3 regions of the Mesorhizobium sp. M0208 genome follow, and region 2 is predicted to be linked to each of the others. Evidence: predicted binding sites of a transcription regulator. Region 2 holds the regulator's gene; each other region holds the start of a gene.

Region 1 (5,308 bases), on a different contig from region 2:
ATAGGATTCTTTGGCCGTTCTGGGGCCCATTCCTGAGACCTTCCTTGCTCGCCCCGTCTTTCTTCGAATATGCGTTCATCGGGGTTCCACTCCAGTGTGAATTTTCCGGGCAAGGCCGTGCGGCTCTTGCCGATGGCGACGGTGAAGGCGGGCCGGCCGATCGAGCCGGCGAGCGGCCCGGCAAGCGTCTTACGCGTTGCCGCCGGTGCCGCCGACAGGATGAGGCGGACGGGCGCTGCCGTCGGTTCGGGCTCGCCGGCCTGGCGCAGCAGGAACAGCGGCCGGCCCGCACTCTGCGCGCGGGCGTGCAGCCGCCGCGTCGCGGTGAGGTCAAGCCGCTGCGGGCTGCCGCGGATTTCGAGGATGACGGCGGCCAGCGCCGTCATCCGGGCAGCCTCCTCGGCGATCCACAGCGCATCGAGCAGCCTTGGCGCCTCGGAAAACAGCAATTGCTCCGGCTCGATGCCGAAGAAGGCGTGAAGCCCCCTGGCATAGGGAAAGCCGGCCTCGCGGAAAACCTCTGATGTGCCGATCCACAGCACCGGCAATCGCGGCCCCTGGCTTAGGATCAGGCTGACGAGCGACAAGGCAAAACCGGCAACGACCCCGGCATCGCGGGTCGCGGCGCCATGAAACTCGCTCACCGCCGCCTTCGGCAGGCCGCCGCTCAGCGCAGCATCGAGGCGCTCGGCGCCGGTGCGCAAAAACGCATCGGGCGGCGCCACGGCGAGGCCGCGCCGGACAATGGTCAGATTCCGAGCGGGTGTCGGATGCCGAGAGGGTGTCAGACTCTGACGAGGGACATCCGCGTCAAACGACGAACTGGCCGGCGCCTCCAGGCGCTCGGGCAAGGTCCCTTCGATCTTCGCGATCTGGCGGCGCAGGGCAAAAACAGTCTCCCGCGCCACGGCGCTTGTCGCCATGACGGTCAGCTTCCACTCACAATTGTTCCCGTTATGTTCCTATAGATTCCAGAGGCCGCCCGAAGAGTCAAGCGGAGTCATGGGGAATTTATTCCCAGAAAGAGCAATCCGAGCTTTTCAAGGAAACCGCTCGGGAGCCTGGGGTTGATAAAAAGGGGGCGGCTTTTGACTCTAGCCTGAAGCCAATTCTGAAGCGACGCGTCTCAAATATTGGGCGGTAAAGTCGGCGATTTGATCGACTTCTTCATCGTCATATTTGCGAAAGCTAAAGCGGCTGAAGCTAGGGTCGATAGCTTGGAGGGTTTTTCGTAGGGGACCGCGAAAATTCCTCATTTGATGGTTCCCCTCATATGCCAATACGTCTGCGCATTGAAGCGGTGGGTGCCTAGTTTTTGAGCCGAAATTGAAAGTCGCCGATTTTCCCGGAAAATGCCGCTGGACTTGCTGGAACGCCTCAGTCGCCGCCGCGCTGTACTGGTTGGCTTCATGGACGAATGCGATGTTATCGTGGCCTTCCGATGCGAGTTTCTCCCACGTGCTGCGAAGGGCCCATTGCAGGCAGATGTAGTACCAGCCGCGTACCATGTCTTCCGGCTTGATGGCTAAGCTATGTTTGTGAGCCAAGACCTCGCTCAGTTTCCGCCTGTCGACGGCGGCGATAATGCCCCGAATGTAGTGGTTTTTGACTACCGGCAGGATGCGCTTGACGTGTCTATCTCGCTCTTCACGGGTCCACCCTTCGTACTCCCCATGCCTGTTATGGCAATCGACCGAGTGGTGAATTTTTATCGGCGCCTTCGCCACGATCCACTCGAGGGTCCAGATCTGCCAGTCTTCTTTTGAAGCCCAAACGGCGGATACGGAAAGAATTTGCGAGTCATGGTCAGTGCCAGATTCGTCTAGGTAGACCTCAATCACGACCACCAAACCTTCCCGAGGGGCAAGAAAGGTGTCGCGGAACTCTAGGACGCGCCTTCCACCATTTCCGTCGACTCATCGGCTCGAAATTTGTTCAGCACGGTACCACCTCCTCAGTGCGTACGCGAATTACGACACGCTGAATTTATTCCTGCTTATGATCCTGGGGCAAAGGCGGCAGCCCGACCATTTGCCGAGTTCGGCCTGAAAGCCTATATGCCGGGATCAAAGGACAAAGCATGGCTCGCATCTACCAAACACGCATCTGGCACGACCAGCTTTCGCCAACGATGGAGGAAATCGAGCTCCTGGCGCTGGAGGCCTATGCCCATCTGCCGGAGGACTTTCGCAAGTTGACCGGCGAGATCGTCATTCAGATCGCCGAATTCCCGACCGACGAGATCATGGACGACCTTTCGCTGGAAACGCCCTTCGACCTGCTCGGCCTGTTCGAGGGGCGCGGCATCGCCGAGCGCTGGAATCCGCAGACCGGCGAGGGGCCGAACCGCATCACCCTCTATCGTCGCGCCATCCTCGACTACTGGGCCGAGAACGAGGAAACGCTGGGCGACATCGTCACCCATGTGCTGATCCACGAGATCGGCCACCATTTCGGCCTGTCGGACGACGATATGGAGAAGATCGAAGAGGCAGCGGAGTGAGCGACCCCGCTCCTCGTCATCCTGGGGCGGAGCAAGGAGCGAAGCGACGCGGCGCAGACCCCAGGATCCATGCCGTGATAGTGATGCAGTGCGCCGGCGGTGCAGAACCGAACGCTCATCATCCCGTTCTGGGTAACGGGGCTATCCCGATCGGTGGTAGATCACACTAGACTAATCCTGATCCGCCGTGCCCTTCGGCAGAGGTAACGGCATGGATCCTAGGGTACTCCGCGACGTCGCTTCGCGACTGCTACGCCCTAGGATGACGAAGGACGAGCGCTTCAGCGAACCTCCCTACCAATCGCTGAGCTTGGTGTCGGGGCCGTATTCCTGGCCCTCGATGTCCTTCACCACGGCCTGGCCGCAGCGCATGGTCTTGGCTTCCTGGTCATAGGCATAGGTCGGCGAGCCGAACAGGTGCCAGCCCTTGTTCAACGCCGCCGTCACCTTGTGGCAGAAGCTGGAATCGTCCGGACCGGACAGAAAACGGTAGAGTTTCATTCTTCAATCCTGTCGTCAGTTGCGTTAGTCATGCGCGAACAGCGGCGGCCTTCGCCAGCAGTTTTTCGGCCTGCGCCAGATGCAGCCGCTCGACCATCTTGCCGTTCAGCGCAACTACCGCCCTACCGGTATTTTGGGCGAGCGCGAAGGCATCCTTGACCGCGCGCGCTTCGGCTATTGCTTCGGGCGACGGTGCAAAGGCGCGGTTCGCGGCTTCGATCTGAGCCGGATGGATCAGCGACTTGCCGTCAAAACCCATGGCGGCCGCTTCCGTGCACTCGCGCGCAAACCCGTCCATATCGCGAAAATCATTGAAGACACCATCGAGCAGGTCGAGGCCGCCGGCGCGCGCGGCGAGCACCATCTGCATCAGCCATGGAACGAGATAGCGCCGATCGGGCGTGGCGAGAATGCCGGTGTCCTTGACCAGGTCGTTCGTTCCGGCAACGAAACAAACCAGTCGAGAGGCCGGGTCGCGGCCGAGCTCAGCGATCGGCCCGATATTGAGCAGCGCCCTGGGCGTCTCGATCATCGCCCATAGCTTGACTTCGTCGGCGATAAAATTGTCGTCGAGCACGTCGCCGGCCTCGAGAATGTCGCGCGGCGTGTCGACCTTGGGCAGCAGGATGGCGTCGGGCGAGCATTTTGCCGCGGCCAGCAGGTCGGCGCCGCCCCACTCGCTCGACAGCGCGTTGATGCGCACGACCATCTCGCAGCGCCGGTTGGAATGGCCGGCGAAAATCGCCACCAGCTTTTCGCGCGCGGAAGGCTTGTCGGCCGGGGCGACGGCGTCCTCGAGATCGATGACGACGGTATCGCAGGCCAGCGATTGGATCTTGGCCAGCGCCTTGTCGTTCGAAGCCGGGACGTAAAGCACCGAGCGGCGCGGGCGGTAGCTTTCGGTGGTCATCTCCGATCTATGCCGTCTGCAGCCGGCCGAGGCAAGCCGTGCATAAAAACTGCACGCAACTTCGGAAAATCTCCTCGTCTCCGCCCCGCTTGCCACCCGACCGGATGCGACAAGGGCGGCATGCAAGAGCAAACGAACTCCCGTTGGTCCCTGCCGTACCGGCTTCGCCGCGAAAGCTGGTGGCTCGTCGATCCGCCCCGGACTTCGGTAAACCTCCTCCCTTTCGTCCGGAAATCCCCGCCCACCGGCCGCATCAAAGCCGCCGAGAAAGCCCGATCATGATAGTATTCCTCCCGGCGGCGCCGAGCTATTGCAACCGCTTCGGCGTTGCCGTCCTGCTCGTCGCGCTGGCCGATTTTTTCTTCTATGGCCAACCGGCGGGCATCACGCTTTTCCTGTTCGGCGTTGCGATTGCCGCGGCGAGCATGGCTCTCCATCCTCTCGGCTCCTTCAACGATGGCAAATTCTGGTTCAAGCCGGTTGCGCTGCTCATGGCGCTGCTGCCGCTTGTGGAAAATGTCAGCGCACTGTCCGTCTCGATCGCGCTGGCGGGGCTGGCCATCTTCGCGCTTTCACTGGCCGGACGGTTGCGGCGCGGCCTTGCCCGTATTGCCGGCCAACTCTCGCTGTTCCTGCTTGCAACGCCATTTCGGCTCGTCCTTGATTTCTTCCGCTGGCGCACGGCGGCGCGGCGGCTTGGCCGGCGGCGCGTGCGCCTTGCGGCGATCGCCGTCTGGGTCATGCCGCTGGGCCTCGGCGCAGTGTTCCTCGCGCTGTTCGGCGCCGCCAATCCGGTCATTGAATATTGGTTCTCGCTGATCGACCTGATGGCACTGCTCGACCTCGTCCAGCTGCCACGTCTCGCCTTCTGGCTGTTCGTGCTTGCCTGCGTCTGGGCATTTCTGCAGCCGCGCCTGCCGCGCTTTCTCCGCCGCCGCAGGGTGTCGCCAGCCAGCGCACCGGCGACGCCGGCCACCAGGACCACCATCGAGGACATCGTCTTCGGCAAGGCCGCTATCCTCCGCGCGCTCGTCGTCTTCAACATCCTGTTCGCGGTGCAGAGCGCACTCGACGCCACCTATCTGTGGGGCGGCATCGCGCTTCCAGACCGGCTGACCTATGCCGCCTACGCGCATCGCGGCGCCTATCCGCTGATCGTCACGGCGCTGCTGGCCGCCGGCTTCGTGCTGGCGGCGCTGCGGCCGGGAAGTGCGACCTCCGGCGATCCGCTCATCCGCCGGCTGGTTTATGCCTGGGTGGCGCAGAACATCCTCCTGGTGGTCTCGTCGATCCTGCGGCTCGATCTCTATGTCGGTATCTATGCGCTGACCTATTGGCGTGTCGCTGCGTTCGTCTGGATGGGGCTGGTGGCGGCGGGCCTTGTCCTGATCATA
Region 2 (5,308 bases):
GGAAGCGAATGTTGTTGCGCGGACTTTCGCGCGTTGCGCGTTCATGTAGCATAGGAGGTCGAGGGCGCAAGGGGCAGACCCGATGGCTGTGCGAGGCCGTGGTGCGGGCGAGGGCGAGGACGTTGGCAGCGGCGTCAGCGAACGCTTGCTGTTTGCCGCTCCCCCGCCTGTCCTGCCGGCACCGGCATTGCTACCCGCTCCGCGCTTCGATGCTCCGTCGCTGCCGGCCAGCGACCCAGCAACGGTTCTCGTGCCCGCGGGCGAGCCCATCGTACGCCTGCCCAGGCGTTTCCGCCTCTCGTCACCGTCCCGTATCCGCAACAGCGTAACCTCGGCGGCCGGCCTGGAACTCGACCGTGGCATCGCCTTCCTGCTGGTGCCGGTGTTCCTCGCATGCGGGGTGGTCGTGTATTTCGCGATGGCGGTGGAGCCGGCCTTTCCACAGCCGATCGCACTCGTGCTCCTCGCGGCCCTTTGTGCCGTCGTCTCGCGCTCTTGGCCCAGAGCCCGCCTGTGCTTCATGGTGGCGTTGTTCTGCGTGCTTGGCGTGCTTGCCGCCAAGTTCGAGACCTGGCGTGTCGGGACGCATGTGCTCGGTTCTGAAATCTCGACGCGGCTGACGGGTCGCGTCGTATCGTACGAACCCATGGCTAGCGGCCGCATCCGGCTGACAATCGATGTGATCTCAACCGCCAGGCCGACGCTGCGCTACATGCCGGAACGGGTCCGCGTTTCGGCGATGAAGATACCGGATGAGCTGGCCGCCGGTTCCGAGATCACCGGCTATGTGCGGTTGCTGCCGCCGACCGGCCCGGTGCGGCCCGACAGCTATGATTTCTCCTTCGACAGCTATTTCGCCGGTATCGGCGGCAGCGGCTTCTTTCTCGGCAATCCGAAGGTCGTGGCTTCGGGCAGCATGCCGCTTGCCGCGCGGCTTTCTTCCGCGATCGAAGACGCGCGCGAATCCATCGCCGACCATATCCGCAGCCGCATCGGCGGCGCCGAGGGCGAGATTGCTGCTGCGCTGATCGTTGGCGTGCGCGCCGGCATTCCCGAGGAGATCAACGAAGCGATGCGGCGTACAGGCATCTACCACATCATCTCCATCTCGGGGCTGCATATGGCGTTGGTCGCCGGCACCATCATGGCGCTGCTACGCGGCGCCTTTGCGCTGTTTCCCGACTTCTCATCGCGACGGCCGGTCAAGAAATATGCCGCGGCCGCCGCGCTTTTTTCGATTGCGGCCTACCTCGTCTTTTCCGGCATTGTGGTAGCGGCCGAACGCAGCTTCATCATGCTGGCGGTGATGCTTATCGCCGTGCTGTTCGACCGGGCCGCGCTCACCATGCGCAACCTGGCGATCTCGGCCATCGCGGTCATTCTGGTGTCGCCACACGAGGTGGTCGGTCCGAGCTTCCAGATGTCCTTCGCCGCGACGGCGGCCCTTGTCGGCGCCTATGCCGGCTGGTCCGACTACCGCGCCGGCAGGGCCACCACGCCGCCGCCTCGGCGGTCGCCGCTACGCCTCGCCACGCGAAAGGTCCTGCTGGGCATGGGCGGCCTGGCGATGACCTCAATCATTGCAGGGAGCGCCACGGCGCTTTTCGCCATATGGCATTTCCAGCGCGTGGCGCCGCTCAGCCTGTTCGCCAATCTGGCCATCATGCCCGTCGTCTCACTGGTCGTCATGCCCTTCGCCGTCCTCAGCGCGCTGGCGATGCCGTTCGGCGCGGATGGACCTTTCCTCTACGTGATGGGCAAGGGGCTGACGGCGATGATCGCCCTGTCCGCGTGGATCTCCGAGCGCTCGCCGATCGATGCGGTGGGGTTGATTTCGCTGAGATCTGTCCTTTTGGTGACGATCGCCCTCGTCATTGCCAGCATGGCGACGACCTGGTTGCGGCTCGCGGCAATTCCTTTTGCGCTCGCCGGCTTGCTAACAACAACGCAGACGCGCGTACCCGACGTATTGATCTCGGAGGACGCACGGCTGGTCGCGCTGCCGATCGGCAGCGGTGAACTCGCGGTCAACCGGGCACGCCCGAATGAGTTCACCATCGACAACTGGAAACGCGCGCTCACATCAGAGGCTATCGTCGCGCCGGAAACACCTGGAAAGAACGATCCGCAATTCGACATTGCCGATCCGGCCGACCTGCCGCCGGGCATGCCCTTCATTTGCACGGACGGTCTCTGCCTCGCCAGGCATCCATCCGGCGCGATCATTGCGCAAGCCAAGGACCGCGATACCGCACGGCCAGCCTGTGCCTTCGCCAGCTTGATCGTCATCGACGACGCCACCGCCCATAATCCCTGCTACTACGACCGGCTGGTCCTCGTCGTCACCAAACGGCAACTGGCGCGCGCGGGAAGTGCGGCCGTCTATTTCGATCCACAAGCGGCAACACGCGCCGAAATCCGCTTCGCCGTCGAAAAATCATACCGGCCCTGGCACGTGCAGCGGAAATTTTCACGCGCGGCGCGCGGCCTGCCGCCATACCGCAGGGCCGACAATCCAAAAGCCGGCACCAAGGGCGCAACTCAGTAGCGGCGGATCAGCCCAACGAGCTTGCCCTGCACCTTGACCCTGTCTGGTCCGAAGATGCGCGTCTCGTAGGCCGGATTGGCGGCTTCCAGGGCGATCGAGGCGCCCTTGCGGCGGAACCGCTTCAGCGTTGCTTCCTCCTCGTCGACCAGGGCCACCACGATCTCACCGGGGCTCGCCGTATCGGCGTTGCGGATGATCACCGTGTCGCCGTCGAAAATGCCAGCCTCGATCATCGAATCGCCTTTGACCTCGAGCGCATAATGCTCGCCGCCCATGATCATATCCGGCGGCACCGAAATCGAATGCGTCTGGTGCTGGATAGCATCGATCGGCACGCCAGCGGCGATGCGGCCCATTACCGGGATCGAAACGGCGGCGACGACATCGTCGTCATTGCCGGCTGCAGGGACGCGCGACGATGTCGGCTTGCCCTGCCGAGGGGCACCTTGCCCAAGACTGCCCTGGATGACACTCGGCGAGAACTTGCGTGCCGCATTGAGGCCGGGGGCGATCGAGTCAGGCAGGCGTAGCACCTCCAGCGCACGGGCCCGGTTGGGCAAACGGCGAATGAAGCCGCGCTCCTCCAGCGCCGTAATCAGTCGGTGGATTCCGGATTTGGAAGCCAGGTCGAGCGCTTCCTTCATCTCGTCGAAGGAAGGTGGGATACCGCTTTCCTTCAACCTTTCGTGGATGAACATAAGCAGTTCGTGTTGTTTGCGTGTCAGCATAGCGACCCCCAACAGAATCAGAAAACAAACCCAGAACAGACACTATCTGTTCCAGTTGTGTTCCGCAACTGTTTAAAGTTTAATGAATGCGTTAAGGCTCGGGAAACAAACGACGTCCCCTGCCGGCGCACCGTATTTTCGCCGCCGCGAGCCTCATCGCCTTGATTCTGCTTTCGTTTGCGCCCTTCTGGCGTCCCGGAAGGGCGCATTGGCATCGGCCGTCCGTCGGCAAAGGGCACGGAAGTGAACCCCTATCGAATGTGCGGTTTGGTCAATGCACCGTGAACGAAACGAACTCAAAACGCCAACCTCGGGGTTAAGTCCCGGTTTCCACCGCCTGGTCAGGCTGCTTCTCGCCGGTGGAGCCTTGCTGCGCGCAACCAGGTAATGGAAGAACAGTCGATACGTGTCCGGCGTTGCGTTGGATTTTTTGGGGGAGCAGGCAAATCATGACGGGAATTCCCGATCTCGTGGCCGTAAAGGCGATGGATGCCGCGGATCCGCTGCGCGCGATACGCGACCGCTTTGTGTTGCCGCAAGGAGTGATCTATCTCGACGGCAATTCGCTAGGAGCTGCTTCACGTGCCGCCTTCGATGAATTGCGCAAGGCCGCGACCGAAGAATGGTCGCATGATCTCATCCGCGCATGGAACACGGCCCGCTGGTTCAACATGCCGCTTGAACTTGGCGACCAGTTCGGGCGCCTGATCGGTGCCGCGGTCGGCCAGACGGTGGTCTGCGACACGACGTCGGTCAACATCTACAAGCTGCTGCACGCGGCCATGGCCATGCGACCGGAGCGGCAGGCCATCGTCGCCGAGGGCGATAGTTTTCCGACAGACCTCTACATGGCTGAGGGTGTGGTTTCGACGCGAAAAGATGCGCTGCTGCGCCTCTCGGGGGTCGACGCGCCGACCATCGAGGAACTGATCGACGATCGCACCGCCGTGGTGCTGGTCAATCACGTCAACTACAATCGGGCGAACTGCGCGACATGCCGGCTCTGACGCGCAGGGCCCAGGAAGCCGGGGCGATGATCGTCTGGGATCTCTGCCACACCGCTGGCGCGATGCCAGTCGAGCTCGACAAAGCAAACGCCGATTTTGCCGTTGGCTGCACCTATAAATATCTGAATGGCGGCCCGGGCGCGCCTGCCTTCATCTATGCGGCTGAGCGGCATCTTTCCGACATCCAGCAGCCGCTCACCGGCTGGTGGGGCCATGCACGGCCCTTCGCCTTCGAGCCAGGCTATGCGGCCGGCACCGGCATCCGCCGGTTTCTGTGCGGCACCCAGCCGATCCTTTCGATGCGCACGCTGAAGGGCGCGCTCGACATCTGGGACGATGTCGACATGACTGCGGTGCGCAAGAAGAGCATCGCACTGGCCGATCTGTTCATCGAGCTTGTCGAGGCAAAGTGCGGCACTTACGGTCTCACGCTCGAAAGCACGCGCGATGGGGAAAAACGCGGCAGCCAGATTTCATTCATGCATGAGCATGGCTACCAGATCATGCGCGCGCTGATCGAACGTGGTGTGATCGGCGATTTTCGCGCGCCATCGACCATGCGCTTCGGCTTCACCCCGCTCTATGTCGGCTATGCCGATGTCTGGCAGGCCGTCGAAGTGCTTGAGGACATCCTGCGCACCGGTGCGTGGAAGGATGCGCGCTTCGCCATCAAGGCGGCTGTCACTTGAGATTGATGCGAGAGCTGGAATCGTGAGGCTGGCGATGATGCGCCGCGCGATGCTCGCGGCTAGGTTGCAAGGCCATATTGCCAGGGAGGGCGCAGGGTGTTCGAACGTCATATTGCCGATTGGGACAACGCCTATGCCAACGGCGCCAACATAGCCGGCAGCGATCGCTGGCCGGCGGCCTGGGTCGAGCCCGCGCAGGTTTTCCGCGAGGCGCTTTCGACCGAGGGCAGGGCGCGGCTCGACCTGGCCTATGGCGATAACCCACGCAACCGGTTCGATCTTTTCCTGCCGGCCACCAAGCCGAAGGGGGTCGTGGTGTTCGTCCATGGCGGCTAC
Region 3 (5,308 bases), on a different contig from region 2:
GGCCCGGTGTCGTTGTCGACCGGCACCAGGTAGAAGAAAAACTTCAGCATGCGCCAGTCGTCGAGGTCGAAATGGTATTTGCCGAGCGAGGCCATGTTCTTGTCGGCGTCCGAGACGCCACCGGTCGGAAAGCTCCACCAGACGCGGGTGGTGATCAGCTTGGCCTGACTGCCGAGATAGTGCGCTGCGATATCGAGAAGCAGCGGATCGCGCTGCACGGCGACCGCAGCGCTGCAGTCGAGGACCCGCTCGAAATAATGGCCGCTGAGCAGCGGACGGCCGAAATGCTTTTCGGCATCGGCGTGTTTTTCGGGCAGGAATTCCAGCCGGCGGTCGAAATTGCCGAAGCATGGCGTGCGCTCGGCGAAGCGGGCGATCTCCTCATGGATGGCGGCCGGCAGCATCAGGCCCGAATAGAGCCCCTCGGTGCGCAGCGCGCCGACGACGGCATCGCGGTCAACGCCGGCGAACATCGTTTCACCGACATTGCGCGCCGGCGGAACGGGCTTTGCACCGCGCCAGTGCAGCCGCCGCGCCGGCATGGTGCGCGCCAGCATGAACATCGGCAGCCATGCCGGATTCTCGCGAAGGTCGGAAAGATAGGTCGGGATGCGGGCGGCGATGCGGCGCAGCGTACCGCCATTGCGTGCGATCGCCTCGAGGCTTGCAGCGCCGGACTTGTCGGGGCTTGAAAGGGTCATCGGGGTCCTCAAATGTCGGGGGAACAGCATCGACATAATCGTCGCCGCCGCTCCGGCACACCCCAAACCCATTCGCCCGTTTCGCAGGGAATGGTAACCCCCGGCCAGATTTTGTGCAATGCACAATAAGCGACGACGCGCCAGAAAATTTGCTTGGGCGGCATTCCCTAGGCCCGGGATGGTAAGCCGTCACTTCCGCGGCGCCACCCAGATCTCGGCGTGGAGCCTTCTTGTCGCCAGGCCGCGGGCGATCGCTTCGGCGCTGCGGGCGCTCTTAGACAGCGCGGCGGCCTGACGCTTGCTGATCACCAAGCCTTCGGCGAGAGCGCGATTTCCGGCAAATACGCGTGACAGGAAGGGCGCGCGGCTGCCGCGGGCCCGCGAAAATCGCGCCGCCATGGTTTGCCTGGCGGTGTGGGCGACGACCTCGTCGATCCAGCCCTCCCCCAGCCGCGCGCCCGGTTCCAGCAAGAGCAGCCAGTCGCCCTTGGCCTGCCTGATGCCCGCAGCGATGCCGCCACTGACATAGTGGCAGCCGGCATGTTCGGCGACGCGGTGCGTCTGATCGGTCGAGCCGGTATCGCAGACGAGAACGTCGCGCACTACGCCCTCGACCGCGCCGCCGATCAGCGAGGCGAGCGTGCGGGCAAGGCCCTCCTCGTCATTCAGGGTTTCGATCAGGACGCTGAGCATGTTTAGCCGAATAGCGGAAAGCGGTGGGCAGCGCCAGTTTTTGCGGCGCGCCGCGAGAAAGTTCTTGCTTTGTTCTCGTCAATGCGATAGGAATACATTCATGAGCAGAGCGATTCGACAGCGGGCGGACAGTCCCTGGGAAAGGGCCAAAATGGAACAGATCGTGCGTGCCGACATTGCCGCCTTCGGCGCTGGCAGGGCCGAGATGGCGAATGCGATGATCGAGCAGAGCGGCATGCGCGTTCGTCCGGACCGCAATCGCGGCCGGTCGGCGGGCATCAATCCGTCCGGCCGTTTCGAGCCGGTCAGCCGGCATGTGTTCGATGACGGCTGGAATTCGCTGGAGGAGCTGCCGCCCTTCAAGACCGAGGTACAGGTCGAGAAGCCGCGCACCATCATCACCCGCAACGAATCGCCCGATATCTCCTTCGACCGCTCGATCAATCCCTATCGCGGCTGCGAACATGGCTGCGTCTATTGTTTCGCGCGGCCGACGCACAGCTTCATGGGCCTGTCGCCGGGGCTGGATTTCGAATCGAAGCTGTTTGCCAAGCCGGATGCGGCGCGGTTGCTCGACAAGGAATTGTCCAGGGATAATTACCAGCCGCGCACCATCGCCATAGGCACCAACACCGATCCCTATCAGCCGATAGAGAAGCAATACCGGATCATGCGTGAGATCCTCGAAGTGCTGGAGGCGCGCGGCCATCCGGTCGGCATCGTCACCAAATCGGCACTGGTGACCCGCGATATCGACATTCTGTCGCGCATGGCCGAGCGCGGGTTGGCCAAGGTGGCGCTGTCGGTGACGACATTGGACAGGATGCTGGCCAGAACGATGGAGCCGCGCGCGTCGACGCCGACCAAGCGGCTGGAGGCGATCAGACAGCTTTCGGACGCCGGCATTCCGGCCTCGGTGATGGTCGCGCCGATCATCCCCGGACTGACCGACCCGGAAATGGAGCGCATCCTCGATTCGGCGCAGGCAGCGGGCGCGCGTGAAGCAGGCTATGTGCTGCTGCGCCTGCCGCTGGAGGTCGCGCCGATCTTCAAGGACTGGCTGCTGCGCCACTATCCCGACCGCTATCGCCACGTCATGTCGCTGATCCGTTCGATGCGCGACGGCAAGGACTACGATTCGGAATGGGGCAAGCGCATGAAAGGCTCCGGCCCCTATGCCTGGCAGATTGGCCGGCGTTTCGAGATCGCCGCCAAACGGCTCGGCCTCAATGCCGAACGGCGCTCGCTCAGGACCGACCAGTTCGTCCCCGCTGCCAAGGCAACCGAGCAGCTGATGCTGCTGTGACAAAGCGTCTCGCGCCAGCCGCTTTGAAGCGGCCGCAGCAGGCGAAAAATCCCGTCCGGCCTGTCCTGTCCCCGGGCTTGCAGACGGTAGCCCCCTCCTGGTCCGGTGCCCCGCCCGACCCGGAGGGGACTTGCGGAGAATCGGAGCCGATGCGAACCTCGCCGCACCATGGCTCGCCCGCGTTCCGATTCTCCGCTTCTCTTCGAAATCGTCGAGAAACCCGACTTCTCGTTCGAGACGAGAGCGATGGCCGAAGGCCTTTGGCCGGTGGCGGGGATGGACGAGGCCGGCCGCGGCCCACTCGCCGGGCCGGTGGTGGCGGCAGCGGTGGTGCTCGATCCCGCCAACATCCCCGACGGCCTCGATGATTCCAAGCGGCTGACGCATTTGCAGCGTGAGGCGCTGTTCATGAAAATCCTCGGCTCCGCACTCGCCGTGTCGATGGCCTCGGTCAGCGCCGAAGGCATCGATGCCTCCAACATTCTCAGGGCCAGCCTGGAGGCGATGCGCCGTGCAGTGGCCGGCCTGTCAATCCGGCCGAAGCTGGCACTGGCCGACGGCCGCGACGTGCCGCCCGGCCTGCCCTGCGAGGGCAAAGCGCTGATCAAGGGCGACCAGCGCTCGCAGTCGATCGCCGCAGCCTCGATCGTCGCCAAGGTGTTGCGCGACCGCATGATGTGCGGCTGCGGCAGCCATCATGCGCGTTACGGCTTCGAACTGCATATGGGCTACGCCACTGTGCGCCATCGCACGGCGATCGATCTGCACGGGCCGGTGGCGCGGCTGCACCGCGCCTCCTTCGCGCCGTTCCGGTTCGGCGGCACCGAGGTGCTGGAGGAAGAGGTTTTTTCGGGTTTGGATTGAGATTGGCGAAAGCGGCTGAGCGCGGATCTCCCCCCTCGAGGGGGAGATGGCCGGCAGGCCAGAGGGGGTCGCCTCGCGTGAAGCGCCAACGTTCTCTTTCGTCCCACGTGGCGTCGCGCCAGGCCGACCCCCTCTGTCGCCTTTGGCGACATCTCCCCCTCGAGGGGGGAGATTATGCGCTCTGCCGCTTTCGCCAACAAAAAAGCCGCCGGGTTTCCCAGGCGGCTTTCGATGAATTTCTCGACGAAGTCGCTTAATTCAGTTTCGACTTCAAATCCTGCAGGGAGGCGTTGAACAGGTCGGCGCCGGCCTTGGCGTCGATCTTGCCGGCCAGCAGCGCGCGCGCGGCTTCGACCGCGATGTCGACAGCGCTGGCGCGCACTTCGCCGATCGCTTCGCGCTCGGCCTGGCCGATCTTCTGCTCGGCCAAGGCGGTGCGCCGGGCGACATAGTCCTCGGTCTTCTTGTGCGCCTCGGCGGCAAGCATGTCGGCTTCGCGCTTGGCGGCGGCAACGATGGCCGCCGCCTCCTGCTCGGCTTCCTTGCGCTTGCGCTGGTATTGGCCAAGCAGCTGCTGTGCCTCTTCGCGCAACCGGCGCGCCTCCTCGAGCTCGGAGCTGATCTTGTCGGCCCGCGCATCGAGCGCCTTGGCGATCATGCCCGGCACCTTGATGTAGATGGCGATGCCGAGGAAGATTACGAGGGCAACCGTTGCCCAAAGCGTCGCGAGAGATGTGGCGTCCATGATGCGCTCCTCACCCGGCCACGGATTTGACCGCGGCCGCGATTTCGGCCTTGCTGGCCTTGCCGCCGACAAGCGCCTCGACGATGGCCGAAGCGGTGTCCTCGGCGATCGTGCCGACTTCTTTCATGGCATTGGCCTTGATGGAAGAAATACGCGCCTCGGCCTCGCCAAGCTTCTGGTCAAGCGCTGCCTCGATCGTCTTGCGGGCAGCTTCGGCTTCCGCCTTGGCCGCATCGTTGGCCTGCTGGCCGATCGCATTGGCCTTGCCCTTGGCTTCCGCCAATTCCTGCTCATAGGCGGCAACGGCGGCATCGGCCTCGCTCTTCAGCCGGGCAGCATGATCGAGATCCTGCGTGATGCGGTCGTTGCGAACGTCGATGATGCCGCCGACGCGCGGCATCACTACCCGTTTCAAGAAGAGGTAGAACAGCCCGAAAGTGATTGCCAGCCACAGCAGCTGTGACGGGTACGTTGCCGGATTGAATGGCGGGAACGTGCCGTGCGCCTCGGCAGGCACGCCGGTGGCGGCGTGCGCGTCGGCTTCCGTTGCGGCGGGCGCGGACTCTTGCGCAAAGGCAGATGTCACGAACATGGACTATCCCCGAAATTCAGTCCCGCCGCAGGATCGCGGCCGGCCTGTTCAATTCTTCCCAATGTTCAGCCGAACAAATATTCAGCCGAACAGGGCGAGAAGCGCGATGAGAAGCGAGAAAATACCCAGCGCTTCGGTCACGGCGAAGCCGAAAATCAGACGGCCGAACTGGCCGTCGGCGGCCGACGGGTTGCGCAGCGCGCCCGCCAGATAGCTGCCGAAGATGTTGCCGAGGCCAACGCCCGCGCCGCCCATGCCGAGGCATGCGATGCCGGCGCCGATGTACTTTGCTGCTTCTGCGTCCATTTGTTCAACTCCTTTGGATCTAAAATTCCGTTGCAAATTCGATCCGGCGGCAATGCCGGAACCTAGTTAGTGCCCGGGATGCAGGGCGTCGTTGAGATACA

What was found. Region 2 encodes LexA, which represses DNA repair genes until DNA is damaged. Its sites were predicted from a motif close to TGTTCNNNNTGTGTTCNG; they were not measured.
Region 1: a site for LexA is predicted at 1,922-1,939, ahead of NKJ17_RS27320 (metallopeptidase family protein). Genes of this name have one in related genera too.
Region 3: a site for LexA is predicted at 1,454-1,471, ahead of NKJ17_RS19535 (PA0069 family radical SAM protein). Genes of this name have one in related genera too.

The regions. Positions count from the first base shown of each region.
Region 1 covers NZ_JAMYSP010000037.1:34,429-39,736, reverse strand. The annotation lists gene NKJ17_RS27330 (ImuA family protein) at 1-923, opposite strand, end outside; gene NKJ17_RS27325 (DUF3800 domain-containing protein) at 1,095-1,847, opposite strand; gene NKJ17_RS27320 (metallopeptidase family protein) at 2,081-2,503, shown strand; gene NKJ17_RS27315 (DUF1737 domain-containing protein) at 2,798-3,004, opposite strand; gene NKJ17_RS27310 (HpcH/HpaI aldolase/citrate lyase family protein) at 3,033-3,914, opposite strand; gene NKJ17_RS27305 (DUF4153 domain-containing protein) at 4,193-5,308, shown strand, end outside.
Region 2 covers NZ_JAMYSP010000008.1:137,739-143,046, forward strand. The annotation lists gene NKJ17_RS11180 (ComEC/Rec2 family competence protein) at 83-2,548, shown strand; gene lexA (transcriptional repressor LexA) at 2,542-3,276, opposite strand; partial or broken gene kynU (kynureninase) at 3,726-4,972, shown strand; gene NKJ17_RS11195 (hormone-sensitive lipase) at 5,069-5,308, shown strand, end outside.
Region 3 covers NZ_JAMYSP010000019.1:49,554-54,861, forward strand. The annotation lists gene NKJ17_RS19525 (phytanoyl-CoA dioxygenase family protein) at 1-701, opposite strand, end outside; gene NKJ17_RS19530 (glycosyltransferase) at 891-1,394, opposite strand; gene NKJ17_RS19535 (PA0069 family radical SAM protein) at 1,546-2,700, shown strand; gene rnhB (ribonuclease HII) at 2,869-3,564, shown strand; gene NKJ17_RS19545 (F0F1 ATP synthase subunit B) at 3,818-4,309, opposite strand; gene NKJ17_RS19550 (F0F1 ATP synthase subunit B) at 4,320-4,901, opposite strand; gene NKJ17_RS19555 (F0F1 ATP synthase subunit C) at 4,983-5,207, opposite strand; gene NKJ17_RS19560 (F0F1 ATP synthase subunit A) at 5,274-5,308, opposite strand, start outside.